Regions from separate parts of the Massilia sp. TSP1-1-2 genome, predicted to be linked through region 3. Evidence: predicted binding sites of a transcription regulator. Region 3 holds the regulator's gene; each other region holds the start of a gene.
What was found. Region 3 encodes HrcA, which represses chaperone genes, less so after heat shock. Its sites were predicted from a motif close to TTAGCACTCNNNNNNNNNGAGTGCTAA; they were not measured.

Region 1 (2,267 bases), on a different contig from region 3:
AACACAGGCAGCGCAACGTCGGCGTAGCGCGCCCAATGGGTGGCGAGCAGGTGATCGTAAAACACGTCGAGCAAGATGCCGGCGTAGCGGCGGTGCGCTCCTTCGAACAGCGCCTTGGCGTCAAGGACGATGGGATGGCTGTCGGTAAAGGAGTCGACTTTGCGGTGGGTGACAATTTCCGCCTCGATCTCGGCGCTGAAGCGCTCACCGCCATGCGGCTTGACGAAGTCGCCGAGCAGGGCGCCGAGCATGGCGTCGTCGCTGTGCCGGGCGAGGTAGATGTGGGCGAGGTAGTTCATGCGCCATCATACGCGCCCCGGCTCGCGCTGCTTGCCCGGCCCCGAAATGACGGACGCATGAAAAAAATGCCGCTCGGCGCAGGCTGAACGGCATTCGATCGTGCCAGAGGCGTTTAGATGAATGCGGCGAGCGCACCCTTCATTTTCTTGAGCGCTGCCGCTTCGATCTGGCGGATGCGCTCGGCCGAGACGCCGAATTCTTCGGCCAGCGTATGCAGCGTGGCGCCCGAGCCGTCGTCGTTGGCCAGCCAGCGCGCTTCGACAATGCGGCGCGAACGGGGATCGAGTTTGCCCAGCGCCGTTTCCAGCCCCTCGGACTGCAGGCGCGTAACCTGCTCGGCCTCGAGCACTTTGGTCGGCTCCGACAGGTCGGACGACAGGTAGGCGATGGGCGAGAACTTGTCGTCTTCGTCGTCGGTCGGCGCTTCGAGCGCGATGTCGCGGCCCGACAGGCGCGTTTCCATCTCGATCACTTCTTCGCGCTTGACGTCGAGCAGCTTGGCAAGCGCATCGATCTGGGTCGGCGACATCGCGTCCAGACCCTGCTTGTTGCTGCGCAGGTTGAAGAACAGCTTGCGCTGCGCCTTGGTCGTGGCGACCTTGACCAGGCGCCAGTTCTTCAGGATGTACTCGTGCATCTCGGCCTTGATCCAGTGCATCGCGTACGACACCAGCCGCACGCCCTGGTCCGGGTCGAAGCGCTTGACCGCTTTCATCAGGCCGATGTTGCCTTCCTGGATCAGGTCGGCATGCGGCAAGCCATAGCCGAGGTAGCCACGGGCGATCGACACCACCAGGCGCAGGTGCGACAGCACAAGCTCTTGCGCTGCAGCCAAGTCGTTGCTTTCCTGCAGGCGCGTAGCCAGCGAGATTTCTTCGGCGTGGGTGAGCATCGGCAGGCGGTTCACTGCCGAAATGTAGGCGTCGATATTGCCAAGGTTGCCAGTAAAGCCGAGTCCCAGATTGCGATTGGCGCTCGGGATCAATGCGGATTGTGCGGACAACGTAGTCATGTGTTTCCTCTAGAGTAGCTTGCTGCATAAGGTGGCGCCACAGGCAGGAGACACCCCGGCGCGACAGTTGGTACCTGATGCTGGCGGCGGAATATTGTTGCCCCGCCATACACTTGCGTATATTAGCACTCTCCCGCGCAGAGTGCCAATTGGCCCGTTATATGGGTCTGATAGGTAATGGAAGTATTGCAACACGTCACTAATCCGGGCAAATCTCACTCTAGTGCAGCGCACAAGACGATTATTGATATTTCGCAAGACTGTTGCGCGAACGGGGGAATCGAAAGAATACGCTTTGATGGGGCGACTAACTGTTCGTTCCCGCACGTAGGGGGCTGTCGGAAAGTGGCGATGGTGCAGCAGCACTACATCCTCCGCGCACCGCCCCGTTCGCGAGGACGATGTTATTCAGGTTTCTGGTTGCCAAATGTCGCGTTGACGTAGGGCGCAAAAGCGCAGGCCTCGGCGGGCCCCTTTTGCGCCATGCATGCGTTAACGGGACGCGGACATGGCGGAATGTGCTACGCTTTTCCGCCCTACTTGCCGCAACTCATCAACGTCGTTTTGCGCGCCACTGCGCTGACCGTAGGGCGCAAAAGCGCAGACCTCGGCGGCCCCCTTTTCCGCCACGGCGCTGCCGCCGGCCTAATTCAGGCGCGCAAGGTGGCGTTGCACCGACAGCATCGCCCCAACCAGCCCCAAACCTGCGCTGATGGCCAGCAAGCCCGCCATCGCCAGCGGATGCAGCGGATACAGCTGAAACTGCGACGCATACAAGCGCGCAAATTCCCCAATCGACGTATTCAAGGGCTGAATCGCCAGCGCCACGGCCCCCAGCGCCACGCCACCGGCGCATAGACCCAGCAAAATGCCCGTGTAATAAAACGGACGGTGGATGAAATTATCGGTCGCGCCCAGCAGTTTGCTTACGGTAATTTCCCCGCGCTGCGTGAGC
Region 2 (2,267 bases), on a different contig from region 3:
GGTTGCGCCGAAAGGCGTGCAACCGCTTTTACAGAATAAGACCCCGCATGTGCCGTTCTTGCCGGCATCCTGAACCTAATGGTTCAAGGCGGTCACAGTTAGTTCAATTTCGGGTTCGTCAAACAAGTGACGCTCACTCCCATCAAACAAAATTCCGCAACCTGTGCACATAAATGGTTCAAGGAATATATGGCAATCGCGAACACCGCAGGGTGAGACGGAGTTTACTCCGATGTGTCGCCATGTCAAACGAAAACAGGTTTTAAAACAAATTTTCCTGCGGCGTCAGGGCGTCGTCCAGTGCGGTATGCATGGCACCGATTTTTTCCTTGACTTCCAATATCGACAAGTCCGACAGCGGTCCTTGTCCCGCTTTCGAGGATAAGAATTCAGCCGTCACGCTCAGCGCGGCCATCACGGCGATGCGGTCGTTGCCCTTGACCTTGCCGGAGTCGCGCAGCGCGCACATTTTGCCGTCAAGGTAGCTGACCGCTTCCTTGAGCGTGCGTTCCTCGCCCTCCTTGCAGGCCAGTCGGTAGGGATTACCCATGAGGGTGACATCGAGTTGGATCATTGGGCTGCCTCGTCATGGATGGTCGCTTCGGCGGGAAGGTTGTCTTCATCGCCGGCCTCGGCGGGAATGCTGGCCAGCAAGGCCTCAACCCGGCGCTGGGCTTCGGACAGGCGTTCCATGAAGGCTACGTTCTCAGCAGCAAGTAAAGCATTGGCTTGGCGCAGAGTGGCATTCTCGCGGCGTAGGGACAGCGTCAACGCGGCAAGGCGGTCGATTTTGTCGGACAGGTCATTGAATTCAGAAATCATCCCAATACTATAGAGCCGTCAACGATTTTTAGTCAACCGATTCAGTACGTTAGCGTCGATTATTGAAGCAGAGCATGATTGCAAAACGGGCGACAAGGAAAGGAAAAGTTTGCGCGAGATCAAGCAGTTTATTGAAATAAAAAGGATGATGCCTTGAAAATACGCGGTACCGTCCCTATAATTAGCACTCGTTAGCAGAGAGTGCTAACAATGATTTCCAGGCCCTGCACGCCGTGTACTGGCCAAGAATAGCAAGTCAAACCATTGAACATTAAGGAGTTTTGCATGAACCTTCGCCCATTGCACGATCGCGTTATCGTCAAGCGTCTCGACCAGGAAACCAAAACTGCATCCGGCCTGATCATTCCTGACGCAGCCGCAGAAAAACCGGACCAGGGCGAGATCCTCGCCATCGGCAACGGTAAAGTCCAGGACGATGGCAAAGTTCGCCCGCTGGAAGTCAAAGTCGGCGACCGCGTGCTGTTCGGCAAATACTCCGGCCAAACCGTCAAAGTTGACGGCGACGAACTGCTGGTGATGCGCGAAGAAGACATCATGGCCGTCCTGGTCAAGTAATCACCTCATATTCTCGCAACACCAATTTTCGGAGAAAAAAACATGGCAGCTAAAGATGTAGTATTCGGCGACGCAGCGCGCGCCAAGATGGTTGAAGGCGTCAACATTCTCGCCAATGCAGTGAAAGTCACCCTGGGTCCTAAAGGACGCAACGTGGTCATCGAGCGCTCGTTCGGCGCGCCAACCATCACCAAGGACGGTGTATCGGTTGCGAAAGAAATCGAACTCAAAGACAAGCTCATGAACATGGGCGCGCAAATGGTCAAGGAAGTTGCTTCCCGCACCAGCGACAACGCCGGCGACGGCACCACCACCGCGACCGTGCTGGCCCAGGCCATCGTGCGCGAAGGCATGAAGTTCGTGGCCGCCGGCATGAACCCAATGGACTTGAAGCGCGGCATCGACAAGGCAGTTGCTGCCACCGTCGAAGAGCTGGCAAAAATCGCCAAGCCATGCACGACGACCAAAGAAATCGCCCAGGTTGGCGCCATTTCGGCCAACTCCGACTACTCGATCGGCGAGCGGATCGCGGAAGCGATGGAAAAAGTCGGCAAGGAAGGCGTCATCACCGTTGAAGACGGCAAGTCCCTGAACGACGAGCTCGACATCGTAGAAGGCATGCAGTTCGACCGCGGCTACCTGTCGCCGTACTTCATCAACAACCCAGAGAAGCAAGTCTCGATCCAGGACAACCCATTCGTCCTGCTGTGCGACAAAAAAATCTCGAACATCCGTGACCTGCTGCCAATCCTGGAACAAGTCGCCAAAGCCGGCCGTCCACTGCTGATCATCGCAGAAGACATCGAAGGCGAAGCGCTGGCAACCCTGGTTGTCAACAACATCCGCGGCATCCTGAAAACGTGCGCAGT
Region 3 (2,267 bases):
TGAAGGGCCGCACGCTGATCGGCTCCATTTCCAACGGCAACGCCGACTTGCAGGCGATCGGGCTGGCGCACCACTTCCAGGTATCGGTCGCGGCCCACCAGCTCGGCTGCGCCAAGCCTGACGCCGCCATTTTTCACGCCGCCTGCGCCCAGTTGGGCGTGGCGCCGGCCGAGGCGCTGTACGTGGGCGATGACGTATTGCTTGACGTCCAGGCTGCGCAGCGGGCCGGCCTGCGCGCGGTCTGGCTGAACCGGACCGGCAGCACGGGTCACTTGGCGCACGGCGTCGCGCCGGACGCCATTTGCGGCAACTTTGACGAGTTGCTCGACTGGCTGCAGCGGGAATATGAATAACTGCGTGAATAAGTGCGTGAATGAGTGCGTGGATGAGTGCGTGGCTCAGTGCGTGGCTGAGTGCGAACTTGTCCCCGTCGCTGCGGCGAACGTGCATAATATGTCCATGACACTACGCGCGCACTAGTTAGAACATCATGTCCCTCGATATCCGGGCTCAAACGCTGCTCAAGGCACTGGTGGAACGCTATATCGCCGACGGCCAGCCGGTCGGCTCGCGCGCGCTGTCCAAGATTTCCGGGCTCGATCTGTCGCCGGCGACCATTCGCAACATCATGGCCGACCTGGAAGAAATGGGCTATGTCGCCAGCCCGCATACGTCGGCCGGGCGGGTGCCCACGCCGCGCGGCTACCGCATCTTTGTCGACACGCTGCTCACGGTGCAGCACATCGACGAGCACGCGGTGCAGTCGCGCATGCGCTTGCCGTCGCAGCAGCCGCAAAAGCTGATCGCCAACGCGGCGCAAATGCTCTCGTCGCTGTCGCAGTTCGCCGGCGTGGTGCTCAGTCCCCGGCGCGAGTCGGTGTTCCAGCAGATCGAGTTTTTGCGCTTGTCCGAAAAGCGCATCTTGCTCGTCATTGTCGACCCGCGCGGCGACGTGCAAAACCGGCTGCTGCTCACCGAGTCCGACTACACGCCCAGCCAGCTGATCGTGTCGGCCAATTACATCAACCAGAATTACGGCGGCCTGTCATTTGACGACGTGCGCCTGCGCCTGAAGGGCGAACTGCGCCAGTTGCGCGACGACATGGGCCGGCTGATGCAGGCTGCGGTCGAGGCCGGCAGCGAAGCGATGGAAGACCAGTCGGACGACATGGTCATCTCGGGTGAGCGCAATCTGCTCAGCGTGTCGGACCTGTCGTCGAACATGACGTCGCTGCGCCAGATGTTCGACATGTTCGAGCAAAAGACGGGCTTGATGCAATTGCTCGACGTGTCGAGCAAGGCGACCGGGGTCCAGATTTTCATCGGCGGCGAGTCGAACCTGGTGCCGATGGACGAAATGAGCGTGGTGACGGCCCCGTACGAAGTCAATGGCAAGATCGTGGGAACGCTGGGCGTGATCGGACCCACCCGCATGGCCTACGAGCGGGTCATTCCGATTGTGGATATTACGGCCAAGCTGTTGTCGAATGCCTTGAGCTTGTAGAGCGCAACAGCCCAAAGGGGCCTGGCGCAGTCGCGCCCTTAATTGCGGTGGGGGCACTCTTCCTTGACGCAATTGCCGTAAATGGCCAGCGCATGCTCGGCAATTTTAAAGCCGCGCTCGACGGCCACCTTGTGCTGGCGCGATTCGATTTCTTCATCGTAAAACTCTTCCACGCGCCCGCAATCGAGACACACCAGGTGATCGTGGTGCGAGCCGGCGTTGAGCTCGAAAATTGCCTTGCCCGTCTCAAAATGGTTGCGGTTAAGTAAGCCCGCTTGCTCGAACTGGGTCAGCACGCGGTACACGGTGGCCAGGCCGACGTCCATATTCTCGGTCAGCAGCATTTTGTAGACGTCCTCGGCCGTGAGGTGGCGCACCTCGCTGTTCTGGAAAATTTCGAGGATTTTCAGACGCGGCAAAGTCGCTTTGAGGCCGCTGGCTTTCAGGTCGCTGGGGTTGTTACTCATGTTTGTTACTCGTAGATTGGCGGAGTGCTTTATCATATAGCGTTTCTGGCGGAGGTGCCCAACCTTCCGTTTAACGTTTTGAGGTTACCTATGCGTGTCGATACTGTTGTTTTGAACCGTTTGCGCATCTGCGCGCCGCGCGCAGCGGCCCTGGCCCTGGCCGCGCTGACGCTGGCCGGATGCGGCACTTTCGGCTCGCGCGCCGGTCCCGCTGCCCCGGCCACGCCCCCCAGCGCCGGCGCCCAGACGGTGACGACGACCAAGCTGCAAAAGTTCTTCTGGGTCTTCTCGCCGTA

Region 1: a site for HrcA is predicted at 1,435-1,461, ahead of rpoH (RNA polymerase sigma factor RpoH). Genes of this name have one in related genera too.
Region 2: a site for HrcA is predicted at 1,004-1,030, ahead of groES (co-chaperone GroES). Genes of this name have one in related genera too.

Annotation. Positions count from the first base shown of each region.
Region 1 is NZ_JAFCTU010000011.1:147,462-149,728, reverse strand. It holds gene ACP7BV_RS12035 (ACP phosphodiesterase) at 1-299, opposite strand, end outside; gene rpoH (RNA polymerase sigma factor RpoH) at 413-1,312, opposite strand; gene ftsX (permease-like cell division protein FtsX) at 1,958-2,267, opposite strand, start outside.
Region 2 is NZ_JAFCTU010000007.1:111,289-113,555, forward strand. It holds RNA gene ssrS (6S RNA) at 37-217, opposite strand; gene ACP7BV_RS08355 (cell division protein ZapA) at 263-574, opposite strand; gene ACP7BV_RS08360 (hypothetical protein) at 571-822, opposite strand; gene groES (co-chaperone GroES) at 1,108-1,398, shown strand; gene groL (chaperonin GroEL) at 1,441-2,267, shown strand, end outside.
Region 3 is NZ_JAFCTU010000010.1:28,836-31,102, reverse strand. It holds gene ACP7BV_RS10645 (HAD family hydrolase) at 1-353, shown strand, start outside; gene hrcA (heat-inducible transcriptional repressor HrcA) at 491-1,504, shown strand; gene fur (ferric iron uptake transcriptional regulator) at 1,543-1,971, opposite strand; gene ACP7BV_RS10630 (outer membrane protein assembly factor BamE) at 2,062-2,267, shown strand, end outside.